DNA from 2 places in the Acidiphilium sp. AL genome. Region 2 is predicted to be linked to the other one. Evidence: riboswitches for the same ligand, from Rfam matches in the RefSeq annotation. Region 2 holds a riboswitch; the other holds the start of a gene.
What was found. Region 2 has a riboswitch for glycine ahead of AiwAL_RS19150 (D-amino acid dehydrogenase). Riboswitches for the same ligand answer to the same signal wherever they lie in the genome.

Region 1: it holds a riboswitch for glycine, as region 2 does, so the genes downstream of both, gcvT (glycine cleavage system aminomethyltransferase GcvT) here and AiwAL_RS19150 (D-amino acid dehydrogenase) in region 2, are expected to answer to the same signal.

What each region holds. Positions count from the first base shown of each region.
Region 1 covers NZ_JAIMBZ010000079.1:134-6,368, forward strand. The annotation lists partial or broken gene AiwAL_RS19530 (transposase) at 8-369, opposite strand; gene gcvP (aminomethyl-transferring glycine dehydrogenase) at 712-3,579, opposite strand; gene gcvH (glycine cleavage system protein GcvH) at 3,594-3,968, opposite strand; gene gcvT (glycine cleavage system aminomethyltransferase GcvT) at 3,982-5,082, opposite strand; glycine riboswitch at 5,134-5,218, opposite strand; glycine riboswitch at 5,223-5,314, opposite strand; gene AiwAL_RS19550 (DMT family transporter) at 5,644-6,235, shown strand, end outside.
Region 2 covers NZ_JAIMBZ010000070.1:194-8,455, forward strand. The annotation lists partial or broken gene AiwAL_RS19145 (ISAs1 family transposase) at 1-197, shown strand, start outside; gene AiwAL_RS19150 (D-amino acid dehydrogenase) at 277-1,539, opposite strand; glycine riboswitch at 1,675-1,774, opposite strand; gene AiwAL_RS19155 (transposase) at 1,894-2,472, shown strand; gene AiwAL_RS19160 (recombinase family protein) at 2,358-3,032, opposite strand; gene AiwAL_RS19165 (cytosine permease) at 3,128-4,549, opposite strand; gene speB (agmatinase) at 4,566-5,537, opposite strand; gene AiwAL_RS19175 (HutD family protein) at 5,694-6,182, opposite strand; gene AiwAL_RS19180 (acyl-CoA dehydrogenase family protein) at 6,225-7,361, opposite strand; gene AiwAL_RS19185 (CoA transferase) at 7,376-8,262, opposite strand, start outside.

The DNA.
Region 1 (6,235 bases), on a different contig from region 2:
GCTTACTGTGCTTCAGCTTCCAGGCGGTGGTCTGCGTCACCCCGAGCCGGCGGCCAAGCTCGATGCTCGAGCCCCCCCTTTGCTCTGCGTCAGGTGATACATTGCGCGGAACCAGGTGAGCAACGGCAAATGGGTCTGCGCGAAAATCGTTCCCGCCGTCAGTGAGGTCTGCCGACCGCACCCCGTGCACTGGAACAATTGTCGAGGCTTCACCACGCAATGCCGCGTGTCCCCGTACACCGGACAGACGAAACCTTTCGCCCAGCGCCAGGAGTAAACGATCGCCCGGCAGGCTTCTTCCGTTCCTTAGAGCCGATCAAACTCCGCTTCGCTGAGACCTTTCTGAAACTGAACTTTGTTCCGTGCCATCCCACACTCCAGGAAATTCGTCCATTCGCAGCAGATCATACCGCCCGAAAATTCACGGATCAACATGCGTAATCAGGAAATCCGTTAATACCGATGGCAATCACATGCCGCACCGTTGTTTGGATGGCACTCGCGGAACCCATCTGGGCCAGCGGTCATAGCGCCGCATCAACAGGCCGGACACATGACCGCATTCGAACCAACATCAGATTCTGCAAAAAAACGACTTGAACCCAAAGGGCCGTCCACACATGGTATTAGATAGAGCTTTATCCGTGAGCCAAAGCGAACGGAAAATGCTCTAATCATCCGATCTTATCTTGAAGCGTGCCATTGCTACCCTCACTCCGCCGCCTCCGCGTAGTCCGAGAGTGGCGCGCAGGTGCAGACGAGGTTGCGGTCGCCATAGACGTTATCGACCCGCTTGACCGGCGGCCAGTACTTCGATCCGGCGACATAGGGCAGCGGAAACGCCGCCTGCTCGCGGCTATAGGCGTGGTTCCAGGTGGTCGCCATGACCTCGGACGCGGTATGCGGCGCGTTTTTCAGCATATTGTCGTCGCGCGGCAGCGTGCCCGCCGCGATGGCGACGATTTCCGCGCGGATCGCGATCATCGCATCGCAGAAGCGGTCGAGTTCGGCCTTGGTTTCGCTTTCGGTGGGTTCGATCATCAGCGTGCCCGGCACCGGCCAGGACATGGTGGGCGCGTGAAACCCGTAATCCTGTAGCCGTTTGGCGATATCCTCGACCTGAATGCCGGTATCGGCCTGGAAGCCCCGGCAGTCGATGATGCACTCATGGGCTACCATGCCGTTAGCGCCGGCATAGAGGATCGGATAATGGGCGCCGAGGCGATGGGCGATGTAGTTGGCGTTCAGGATGGCGATTTCGGTCGCCTCGCGCAGCCCCTCCGCCCCCATCATGCGGATATAGGCGTAGGGAATCGACAGGATCGAGGCGCTGCCGAATGGTGCGGCGCTGATCGGGCCATAGCCGGTGGCCGGCCCAGCGTCATCGCGCATCGGGTGATTGGGCAGATGCGGGGCAAGATGCGCCGCGACCGCAATCGGTCCGACGCCCGGTCCGCCGCCGCCATGCGGGATGCAGAAGGTTTTGTGCAGGTTGAGATGACACACATCCGCCCCGATCGCGGCGGGGCTGGTAAGGCCGACCTGCGCGTTCATGTTGGCGCCGTCCATATACACCTGGCCGCCGGCGCGGTGGATTTTGGCGCAAATCTCGCGGACCGTCGCTTCGAACACGCCATGGGTCGAGGGATAGGTGATCATCAGCGCGGCGATGCGACCGGCATGGGCGGCGATTTTCGCATCGAGATCGGCAAGGTCGATATTGCCGGCGCGGTCGCAGCCGACCACCACGACGCGATACCCGGCCATCGCCGCCGAGGCGGGGTTGGTGCCGTGCGCGGAGGACGGGATCAGGCAGATGTCGCGCGCAGCGTCGCCGCGCGATGCATGGAAGGCATGGATGCTGAGCAGCCCGGCATATTCGCCCTGCGCGCCGGAATTGGGTTGCAGCGAAACGGCGGCAAAGCCGGTAATGCGCGCGAGATCGGTCGCGAGCCGGTCGATCAGCGCGCGATAACCGCGCGTCTGGTCCGGCGGCGCAAAAGGATGGATATCGGCGAAACCGCGCCAGGTGATCGGGATCATCTCGGCGGTCGCGTTGAGTTTCATGGTGCAGGAACCGAGCGGAATCATGCTGCGGTTGAGCGCGATGTCCTTGTCTTCCAGGCGTTTCAGGTAGCGCAGCATCGCGTGTTCGGAGCGGTGCGCGTGGAACACCGGCGCGGTCATGAATTTCGTGTTCCGGGCCAGCGCCGCGAGCGGCGTCGGCATGGCCTCAGCGGCGCCGCCGAGGATGCCGGCGAGAATCGTCAGTTCCTGGTGCGTTACGGTTTCGTCGAGCGCGATGCCGAGCGTTTTCTCATCGATGCGACGGAAATTGAAGCCCGCATCGAGCGCGCGAGCGAGGATGGTATCGGTTTTTTCACCCGTTGTTAACGCGATCGTGTCAAAGAAAACATCGTGGCGGAGCGCGAAGCCGGCTTTGGTTGCGGCACCCGCGAGCAGGCGGGCGGCGAGATGCACGCGTTTCGCGATGCGGATCAGCCCTTCCGGCCCGTGCCAGACGCCATAGAATCCGGCGATGACCGCGAGCAGCACCTGCGCGGTGCAGATGTTGGAGGTCGCCTTTTCGCGGCGGATATGCTGCTCACGGGTTTGCAGGGCAAGGCGCAGCGCGGGCGCGCCGGCGGCATCGACCGAAACGCCGACCAGACGTCCGGCCATGTGGCGCTTGAGAGCGTCGCGTGTCGCGAAAAACGCGGCATGCGGGCCGCCGAAGCCCATCGGCACGCCAAAGCGCTGGGCCGAGCCGACCACGATATCCGCGCCCATCTCGCCGGGCGGCTTGAGCAGGGTGAGGGAGAGCGGGTCAGCACTCACGATGGCGAGCGCGCCCGCGTTATGCGCGGCGGTGATTTCCGCCGACAGATCGCGAACCACGCCGGTGGTTCCCGGATATTGCAGGACCAGGGCGAAGGGTTTGGCGGCCTCGATCGCTGCGGCATCGCCCGGTTCGATATCGGCGATGCTCCAGCCGAGTGGTGCCGCGCGGGTGGCGATGACGGCGCGGGTCTGCGGGTGGAGATCACGTGCGACGGCGATGGTCGTCGAACTCGCGCGATGCACCGCGCGGGCCAGCGCGACACCCTCGGCAGCGGCGGTCGCTTCGTCGAGCAGCGAGGCGTTGGCGATGTCCATGCCGGCGAGTCCCGCCATCATGGTCTGGAAATTCAGCAGGGCTTCGAGCCGGCCTTGGGCGATTTCCGCCTGATACGGCGTGTAGGCGGTGTACCAGCCGGGGCTTTCCAGCACGTTGCGCAGAATGACCGGCGGGGTGACGGTGCCATGGTAGCCGAGGCCGATCAGGCTGCGCTTGACCGCGTTCTCGCCCGCGTAGTGGCGCAGATCGTCGAGGATTTCACCCTCGGTCAGCGGTGTCGGAAGGTCGAGCTTTCGCTCCGCCAGGATCGCGCCGGGGACGGTGCGGGCGATCAGCGCGCCGATCGAGGGGATGCCGAGCTGGTGCAGCATCGCTGCCCGCTCGGCGGCATCGGGGCCGATATGGCGCGCGGCGAACCGATCTTCGGCGAGGATCGCATCGAATGCGGCGAGAGTATCCATGGCGGCGGCTCCGGTCAGAGCGATTGCACGAAAGTCTGGTAGTCGGCGGCGCTCAGCAGCGCGTCGAATCCGGCGCGGCCGGCGAGGCGCAGCTTGAAGAACCAGCCGCCGGCTTCGGCATCCTGGTTGGCGACGCCGGGATCGGCGGCGAGGGACGCGTTGTTTTCGGTGACGGTGCCGGCGAGCGGGGCATAGACGTCGGACGCGGCTTTCACGCTCTCGACCACGGCGCAGGCTTCGCCTTCGGCAACGGCGCGGCCGGGTTCCGGCAGTTCGACGAACACGATGTCACCGAGGGCGGATTGCGCGTGATCGGTGATGCCCACAGTGGCGATGTCGCCGTCGAGCCTCACCCATTCGTGGTCCTTGGTGTATCTGATTTCGGTCATGGCGGAGGTCCTTTCAGCGGGCGTAGCGGTGCGGAATGAAGGGCAGCGGGGCGACGCGCATGGTCACGGCGCGGCCGCGCAGTGCGGCGGCGAGGATGGTGCCGTCGCGGGCAAGATCGGCGCGGACATAGCCGAGCGCCGCCGGCGCATCGAGGCTGGGCGCGAAGGTGCCGGAGGTGACGATGCCGGCCGGCGCGCCCTTGGCGTCGGTCAGTTCGGCACCCGCCCGCACGGGTGCGCGGCCGTCGGCGCGCAGGCCGACTAGGCGGCGGGCGGGGCCGCTGTCGTGTATGGCGCGCACCGCGGCGCCGCCGGCGAAATTCCACGCCATTTTGCGGCGCTTGCCGATCGCGAAGCCGAGCCCGGCCTCGATCGGGTTGGTGGTTTCGTCGATATCGTTGCCGTAGAGCGGCAGCCCGGCTTCGAGGCGGAGCGAATCGCGCGCGCCGAGCCCGGCGGGTTTCACCCGCGCATCGGTGATCAGGGTGGTGGCGAGCGCGTCGGCGCGTTCGGCGGGCAGGCCGATCTCGAACCCGTCCTCGCCGGTATAGCCGGAGCGGGTGATGGTCATGCGCGCGCCTTCGAGCGTGGTCTCGATCGCGTCCATGAAGCGCAGCGCGGCGACCTCGGGCGCCAGTGAGGCGAGAACCGCGCCGGATTCGGGGCCTTGCAGGGCGAGCAGGGCGCGGCCGAAATGCGGGGTGAGGCTGACGGCATCGGGCAGATGGGCGCGGATATGGGCAAGATCGACATGCTTGCGCGCGGCGTTGAGGACGAGGAGATAATACCCGTCGAGATTGGCGACCATCAGATCGTCGACGATGCCGCCATCCGCGTTCATCAGCAGGGTGTAGCGCTGGCGCCCCGGTTGCAGCCCGGCGATGTCGCCGGTGACGACGCGTTCCAGCGCGGCGGCGGCACCGGGGCCGGACAGGATCGCCTGGCCCATATGCGAGACGTCGAACAAGGCGGCATGGGCGCGGCAATGCAGGTGTTCGGCGATGATGCCGTCATACTGCACCGGCATGGCGTAGCCGGCGAAGCCGACCATGCGCGCGCCCAGGCCGCGATGCATCGCATCGAGCGGAACGGTCAGCGTTTCGGCATCGGCCACAGGATTCTCCGCGTTCAGCGGACGGGTGCAGAACCGTCCAGGCTGACCCCCCTCTGTCGCGGAACCTGAGAGATTCGGGCAGGAGTTTCCCCGCCCTTACGCCTTCGGTGCGGCGCGCTGCGCCGGCTTTCCAGAGATCGTGTTCTCACGCGGTCCTTTTGCCTGAGCGTTTCCGGGGGCCGGTTGCGCCTTCGGCGGCGGCGTTCATGCCGCTCTCTCCCGCGCGGGAGTTCGATGGCTATGTCATGACCGACATCGGCGTTGAACGCAAGCGCCGGTGCGCAAATCGCGCCTGAGTGCGTTGGCCGGCTTGGCCGATGTCCCCGCATCGACCTGCGCCGGCCGCCTGCTCAGCCGCGATTTTCGCTCCCGACGCGAATCGCGCCGCCGTTTCCAGTGTTTCTGAGCGGAGATTTCGAACCGATTGAAGGGAGCGGATCGTTGCGCCCTGATCTTTCACTGACCATGGGGAAACGTGCGTCCGAATACGAGCACAAGATTCGGAGTGCCGCGACGCGGTGGCGTCGATACCTTTCTGTCGAATTGAAGGGGATGAGTTCGATGACGGTTAAGACCGCACCAGTGCCGGCGATGGGATGTAGAGAGTGGGTTATGCTGCTGGCCCTCGCTGCGCTGTGGGGCGGGTCGTTCTTTTTCTTTAAGGTGCTGGTCGCCGAACTGCCGCCCTTCACCGTGGTTCTCGGCCGCGTGGGTTTGGCCGCTGTTATTCTGAACCTGTGGCTTGGGTTGCGAGGTGACTTCATGCCGGCCTCGCCGCGTCTCTGGGCTGACTTCATCGTCATGGGCGTGCTCAACAACGTCATCCCCTTTTCGCTGATCGTATTCGGCGAAACCCGGATTTCGAGCGGGCTTGCCTCCATCCTCAACGCTACGACGCCGATGTTCACCGTGGTCGTCGCGCATATGCTGACCGCAAACGAGAAGCTGACCCGCAGCAAGTTTGTCGGTGTCGCGATCGGCTTTGCCGGTGTCGCTGTGCTCGTTGGGCCAGGAGCACTGGCGGGCATGGCCAAGGGGGGCATTCTTGGGGAAGTCGCCTGCCTGGGGGCGGCGCTGGTTTACGCCTTTGCCGGCATTTATGGTCGGCGATTCAAAGATATCTCGCCGATCAAGGTCGCGACCGGCCAAGTTA
Region 2 (8,262 bases):
GGTCGTCCGGTCCCATTGGGGCATCGAAAACGCTCTGGCACTGGGTTCTCGATGTCACCATGAACGAGGATCAGGCCAGAAACCGCAAGGATCACGGGCCAGAAAACATCGCCCTCCTGCGCCGTCTCGCCCTTAACCTCGCAAAACTCGAAGACTCGAAAGTATCCATGAAAGGAAAACTCAAACACGCAGGATGAAATGATGCGCTCCTGATCAAGCTCCTTGCCGCATTCGGCTCAGCTCAAATGCGATAGCCCTGAGCACCCGGCTTTGCTATCAAGTATTCGCACGAGCGGTCACGAGCGCGGCCACGGCATCGGCCGTGGCCGCGGAGAGCGTCCAGCCGAGGTGACCGTGCCCAGTGTTGTAGAAAACGCGCGGGTTCCGCCCGCGTGCGACGCGTGGCATCATGTTTGGCATCATCGGGCGCAAACCGGTCCAGGGCACACACTGGCGCGTGCTCATGCCCGGGAAATGCGCCCGGCACCAGGCGATCAGCGGCGCGATACGCTCGGCTCGGATGTCTCGGTTGTAGCCGTTGAATTCGGCCGTCCCGGCCACACGAAAGCGCGTCGGGCCCAGGCGACTGGTCACAATCTTGGCCTTGTCGTCGAGCAGGCTTACCCAGGGCGCGGCCTGCTGGTCGGCGCCCTCGGTCAAATTGACGGTGATGGAGTAGCCCTTCACCGGGTAGACGTTGATGCGGTCTCCTAACGACCGACCGAGTTGCCGCGACAGCACGCCACCGCAGACCACCACCTTGTCGAAGCTCCCGACCTCCTCCGGTTGCGGAGCGTCATTTAGCGTTGGTTCGGTAGAACGGCTGATGATGGTGACGCTTTCGGTACCCGCCGTGGCGGAAACCACCTCCGTCGCCAAGCGCATGGTCACGCCATGGCGCGTGCAGGCGAGAGCGAGACCGGTAGCGAATTTGTGGATGTCGCCGGTAAAATCCGACGGGGTGTAGAAGCCGCCGTAATAGGTGCCGCGCAGTGCCGGTTCGATCGCACGCATTTCAGAAGGAGTGATGGCGCGACGCTCCACCCCGCCCCTAGCCAGGAGCTCGGTGGCCCTACCGGCCGCTTCGAACTCTCGTTTCGTCTCGTAGAAGTGGAGGATGCCGCGGTCCTCGCGATCGAAGTCGATACCTTCCTCCTCAGCCATCCGTCGCAGATGCCCGCGCGCCTCGATCGCCAAACGAGCAGTGGTGACCGTGTTCTCCTCGTATCTGGGGATAGCAGCGAGGAACTCGGCCATCCAGGAAAGCTTGTGCCAGGAAGGCTTCGGGTTCACCAACAACGGTGCCCCGGGGGACATCATCCACTTCAATCCCTTCAACACCGTCGTCCAACTGTTCCACACCTCAGCATTCGAGGCTGAAAGTTGTCCGCCATTGGCAAAGGAGGTTTCCATCGCCGCGTAGGGCTGTCGGTCAAAAAGCGCGACGCGGTGGCCGCGCCGGACCAGGTTATAGGCCGTCGTGACACCGATGATACCGGCGCCGATTACGGCAATAGCCTGACAATCAGAGGTGGACATGCGCATTCTCCCACCCGCCCGCAGCGGGTATTCAAATGCCCCCTCTGTCATAGGCCTGAGAGTTTCGTCGCACCCCGGCACGGGGCGAAGACTTACACCATCGGCGGGAGCTGCCGCTCCGCTTTTCAGAGTTCCAGTCCGGTCGCGGTCGCTTCTGCCTGAGGGTTTCCGGGGCGGTTGCCCCTTCGGCGTCGCTTTGGCCGGTAGCCGCCGCGAACTCTCCCGCAATGCGCCTATGCCAGAGCCGCCGCGGCGGGTCAAGCCTGTTGCAAACAGCAATTATTAGCGTGCCGTGGCAACGATGCTCCTCCTCTCGTACTACGCGAAATTGGCCGAGATGTAATCTGCCAAGCAGTGCATGACTACATTCCCGGCCGGTTCCAGGTGGTCCGGCATGTCCGGCCGAAATATGCCTGCAAGCGCTGCGATGCGATCGCGCAGGCTCCGGCTCCCAACCTGCCGATCCCGCGTGGCCGTGCGACACCCTCGCTGCTCGCGATGATCGTGATGTCGAAATATCTCGATTATTTGCCGCTGTATCGGCAGAGTGAAATTTATGCGCGCGAATGTATTGATCTGCCCCGCTCGACGCTCGCCGATTATGCCGGCCAGGCAGCGTGGTTGCTGACGCCAATCGCCGATGGCATCCGTGCCCATGTGTTCACCGCAGAGAAAATCCATGGGGACGGCACGCCGGTTGCGGTGCTGGCGCCCGGCCTCGGGCGCACCCGGACCGATCGATTGTGGACTTTCGTGCGGGACGATCGGCCGTTCTGCGGCACAGCTCCGCGACGAGGCGTTCATTATGCCTATCCTTTTCAAGTGTCTGGAAACATTGGAAGTTGGTTTTCAAAACCGGTGCGACACGGACCGCCTGTTCGCTTGATCGCGGCGAGGACGCGATCATCCTGGAGATCGGCGGCGCGAATCTGATAGGGAGCACCAGGCACGACTTGCTCAGCGGTAATAATGCGATCTGCGATGAGCCGTCTGATCCGGTGGTGGGTCACGCTGACTGTCGCAGCGGCTTCGGTCATCGTCAGCCATTCGCCATCTTTTTCGGCGGATCGATAGGCATGTATCCCACGCACCCGCCGGAGCGAACTGACGCGGTGCGCCGTCCAGGTCTTTCCTTGGCCCGTCGGCATGCCCATTCGGTTCAATGTCGCAGCGATATCCGCGTCCGACCATCGGCTGGCCATGCTCTTGATCACCGCGATCGCTTCGTCAGAGGTTCGGCAGCCATGTTCGCCGGTTTTTGGCTTCCGCACTCGCAATTGCGAATGCTGTCCGCCGCGCCAATGGATCGTCAGGACGACCTCACGTTTGGCTTCGTCGACGTTAGCGATGATGTCGGTGATGAGCGCGCGCAGGAGCCGCTGGCGCGCCCGCATGGTCGCGCCAGGCGCGTTCCATGCGGCATCAGGATCGTCGGCCAAATCCGAGAAGTCTGGCGACGGGGCGGCCGGATCAGAAGCCTGCACCGCCTCCAACCGCGCCTGGCACGCCTCGAGGCGACGTTATGCCGCTTCCCAACTCTTCTCGAGATGTGCTGCAATTAGCCGATTATCGGGATTGCGAATCGGCACTATACCGGGTCAGTGAAACGAGGGGATTCGTGAGGTACACGCGTCCTCGCACGCATCAGCGCATAATAGACCCCCGACCCGACCAGCAGACCGACGATCCAGGTCACATCGGCGCCGCCCAGATGTTTGGCGACCGGTCCGGTGAAGAACGGCGTGCTCATGAACGGAATCTCCAGCACGATGGCGAGTACGAAGGCCGCCAGGGCAGGCACGCCCCAGGCTCCGTAACGGCCATGCCTGTCGTAGATGTCGGCCACAGAGTACTCGCCGTGGCGCAGTAGGAAAAAATCGGTCAGGTTGATCGCCGACCAGGGGATAAAAACATATACCAGGATCAGCATCAGGTTGTTCAGATATGCCATCACGCTGTTCGCGCCGACAATGGCGATCAGGCTGCCGATGGTCACCCCGGCTGCGCCCAGCCCGATCCGGTACCACTTGCCATGACGCAGCGCCGATTGGCGTAACGATAGGCTCGAACTCAGGATCGTCAGCGACGAAAGGCAGCCGCCGTAGAGATTGAGGGCGTTGATCACCACCACCCCGGCCAGGATCACGATCAACGCGATGATGCGCAATTCCGCCCATGGACCGCTGAACAGGCCGGCAAACGCGGCCGTCGGGTCCGAAGCGGCGAGTTTCTGATCGATGGCTCCCAGCAACACGCCGACCAGCATGGCCCAGATCGAACCGATCACCGAGCCGAAATAGGTGCTCCAGAAAATCGAGCCGGCGGCCGTGTCGCGTGGCATGTAGCGGGAATAATCGGCGACATAGGGGCCGTAGGTGATCTGCCATGCCACGAAAATCGCAATCGCGATCAGGAGCATGGGCAATGAGAATACTGCCGCATGCGGCGCGGCGGGAAGACCGGCCAGCTTGCCGAACGCCAGCACCGTTCCCAGAATGAAAATGACGGCAAAAATATAGGTCGCCCATTTCGCGCAGCGGTGGATCGCGTCATAGCCGAACGCGAACAGCAGATAGGTCAGCAGGTTGGCGACGACGATTCCAACTCCGCTGGACACGCCAAGGATGTTGGCGATGGCTTCGCCGCCGAGGATCGCGCTGCCCGCAAAAAACCCCAGATACATCAGCACCACGAGCGCGAGGGGAAGATTCGCGCCGAGCACGCCGAACTGAGCCCGGCTCTGGATCATCTGCGGAATTCCGATGCGGGGCCCCTGCACGGCGTGCGCGGCCATCACGCAGCCGCCCAGCAGATTGCCCAGCACCAGAGCAAAAATGCTCCAGCCGGGACTGAGGCCGAGTTCGATCGGAATGATGCCGAGAGCGACCGCGGTGATCTGCATGTTGCCCGAAAAAAACAGCGTGAACATGGAAAAGACCTTACCATGCCTCTCGCTCTCGGGGACGAAGTCGATGGCCCTGCGCTCGATGACCGTTTTTTCTTGACTCATGACGTGCTCCCTTTGATCAGACTTGATTTGCCGGCGGATCGCCGATCCGGCCCGCGATGAGACACAGCAGCTCGAACATCATCGTGGCGCCGACCAGGGCGGTCATGCCGCCGAGGTCATAGGGCGGCGCCACCTCCACCACGTCGGCGCCGATGATCTCCAGCCCCTGAAGCCGGCGCAGCATGAATTGCGCTTCCCGCGTGGTCAGGCCGCCGATTTCGGGTGTGCCGGTTCCCGGCGCCATCGAGGGATCGATCGAATCGACATCGAACGACACATATAACGGACCGGCCCCGGCGATGGCGATCGCCTCATCCATCGTCGCCTCCGGGCCTTGCCTTGCCACATCCTCGATATAGCGGATCGCGACGCCCTGCTCGCGCGCCCATCGATGCTCGTCCCGGTCATACGTCGAGCCGCGAATGCCGATCTGGATCATCCGCCGGGGGTCCAGCAGTTTTTCTTCGATCGCCCGCCGGAATGGGGTTCCGTGGGTATAGCGATTGTTGCCGAAATAGCGATCATTGGTGTCGGAATGCGCATCGAAATGCACGAGACCGACCGGCCGATCGCGGGCCAGGGCGCGCAAGATCGGCAAGGTGATCAGATGATCGCCGCCTACCGCGATCGGTTTCGCGTCGGCCATTTTTATGTCCTTGAAGAACTCTTCGATCAGATCAAGGGAACCTTCTATGCTGAACGGATTGGTCGGCGCGTCGCCTATGTCGGCAACGGCGATCCGGTCGTAAGGCGAGACGCCGGTCGCATGGTGGGTGCGCCGGATCAGGGTGGACTGATTGCGGACTTCGCGCGGGCCCTGACGCGCGCCGGCCCGGTTCGTGGTGCCGCCATCGAAGGGAACGCCGACGAGCGCGACATCGAGCCCCTCGGCACTGGCGACCGACGGCAGCCGCATGAAGGTCGCGGCGCCGGCAAAGCGGGGAACAACCGAGGCGTCAACGGGTTGCGGGCGTTCATGGACTGTCATGATATTGGTAACCTTTCGCCTTCGAGAAAATTCCGGTTTTCGGCTTGGATCGGAGTTGCGCCTGAGACGGAGATATCGAATTCAACGATACAGATCTCAGCGCGGCCAGTTGGAGTCAGGCCCATACTCGTACCCACGCCATGAACGACTGCCGCGTCACCGGCAGCAAGCCACATCGCGTTGCTTCCGCTGTCGATTTGCAGAGGAACCCCACGCGCCAATATCAGGATTAAGATCCGACTTTAGCCGCCATACAACCGGTGCTGTCTGCCTTAATCGGGTTACCCGGTGGACGAAACGTCCGCGTCTTGTCATGACGTTAAGGTCGATGACCGGGCCGTCGATCAACTGCGCGACTGTCGGAACATCTGCGGGAAAACTGTAAGGTAGTGAATCGGGCGTGATATCTATTCCGGCCTGATCTGAAACCGCAAGCCTGATCCCTTTACCCTCAAGTATACTGAGCGTGCGATCGATTCCGGTGAATTGCGAAAAAGCGCCGTCAGCAGTGACGTGGGCCATGCTCACCCGCCAATCGAACGCATCGATCCCACTCTCTGGTGGAAATATATCGATTTCGGCCGTCTCTCCGCCACCGTTCTTCCAGGGCATACAACGATATTCGCCACTTCGGATGATGCGCATTCCGTTAAGGCATCCTCTCGCCGGAGCCGCTCCAGGTGACCATCATCCCAGCACCGCGCGGGCGATGATGTTGCGTTGGATTTCCGATGAGCCTTCGTAGATGCGCATGATCCGGACATCGCGGACGTAGCGTTCGAGCGGCATGTCGCGGGTGAAACCATAGCCGCCGTAAATTTGCAGGGCCTTGTCGGTGACGCGACCGGCCATTTCGGAGGCAAACAGCTTGGCCATTGATGCCTCGGTGCTGAAGCGTTCGCCTGCCGCGCGTTTCACGGTTGCGGCGCGAGCCAGCCCGCGCGCGGCGGCGATATCGGTTGCCATGTCGGCAAGCATCCATTGAATACCCTGAAACAGGGCGATCGGCTCGCCGCCGACCTGCCGGTTTTTGGCCCATTCAATGGCCGCGGAAAAGGCGGACTCCGCGATGCCGACACAGGACGCCGCGATATCGAGGCGCCCGGCATCGAGGACGCGGAGCGCGGTGCGAAAGCCGGTCCCTTCGGGTCCGAGGCGGTTTTCCTCGGGCACCACACAGTCGAGCGCCACTTCGAAAACATGGCCGCCCTTAAGGCCCATCGTGCGCTCCGGCGGTCCGACCTGGAGACCGCCGCGAGCCGGTTCGACAACAAACGCGGAAATGCCGCGTGCTCCGGCGGTCATGTCGGTCTTGGCATAGACGATGATGAAATCGGCTTCGGCGGCGTTGGAAATAAAGTGCTTGGTTCCCTTGATCCGATAACCACCGTCTGTGCGGGTCGCCGTTGCCGTCATGTCGGCGGGGTTCGAACCGGCGCCTGGCTCAGTGAGGGCGAAGGCGCCGAGATTGGTCCCTTTGGCAGCAGCGTCCAACCAGCGGGTCTTCTGACGATCGTCGCCGCCATACTTGATCGAATCGGTGGCAAGGTAATGAGCGGTGACCATTGAGCCGGTCGAAGCGCAGGCACCGGAAATCAGGGCCACGGCCTCGAACAGCGTATGCGGATCGACACCGGCGCCGCCGTAATTCCCCGGCAGGTTTAATCCCATAATGCCGAGTTCGGACAGCGCCGGCCGGTGGCAGGTGGCGAAGATCGATTGGGCATCGATATCGGCGGCGCGCGGCGCAAGCTCCTTGCGGCAGAACGCCTCGATCGCATCGATAATGTCAGGATCGGCGCTTGGGTCGGTGAATTTAATCATGGGGGGAGAGTCCTTCAATCCCACGCGCGTGCCGGATCGGCCAGCACAGCGTGCGTGTGCTCGCTGAGACGTGGGGCCGCCTTCAGGCCGCCGCGTGATGCGTTCTGGAATCGAGCGGGTTGTTCGGGAACGAAGGTCCGGCCGAGATCGGGATGAGCCAGCTCCTGCAGCAAGGGGCGGGCGGTTGCCTGTGAAGAGGCCAGCGCCTGCGCCGTGTCCATCACCTCCGCCGCGGGAACACCGGCGGCCACGAGCGCCGAGACCGCTTCGCTCGCGGTCAGGGGCCGAGACCAGGACTCGATGTCGGCCCGCAGTTCCGCCTCGTTGGCGGCGCGCTGGGAATCCGAGGCAAAGCGCGGATTTACTACCAGTTCAGGCTTGCCGATGAGGTGCGCTAGCGCGGTGAAGAGTTTGTCGTTGAGAACCGCGAGGACGAATGTGCCGTCACGGGCCGCGAACGCGCCGAACGGCACGGACAGGGCGTGACGGTTGCCCATTCTTTGCGGCGCCACACCGGTTGCAAGATAGCGAGCAACGACAAGTGGTTGCAGGGCCATCATGGCATCGAACATGGCGATGTCGATATATCGCCCGCTTCCGGTGCGATCGCGCTCGACCAGGGCGGCAAGGATCGCCCAGGAGCCAAACAGGCCGCACACCACATCGGCGATCGATTCGCCAATCAGCGTGGGAGGGCCGTCGGGGTCGCCGGTGACGGCCATGATCCCGCTCATCGCCTGAATGATGATGTCATAGGCCGGCCGCAAGGCGTTGGGCCCGTTCTGTCCGAACCCGGAAATGCTCGCATATACCAAGCGCGGGTTGTGCCGCGAGAGCGTGGCCCAGCCGATCCCGAGCTTGTCGGCGACACCTGGGCGAAAATTCTCGACCACAACATCCG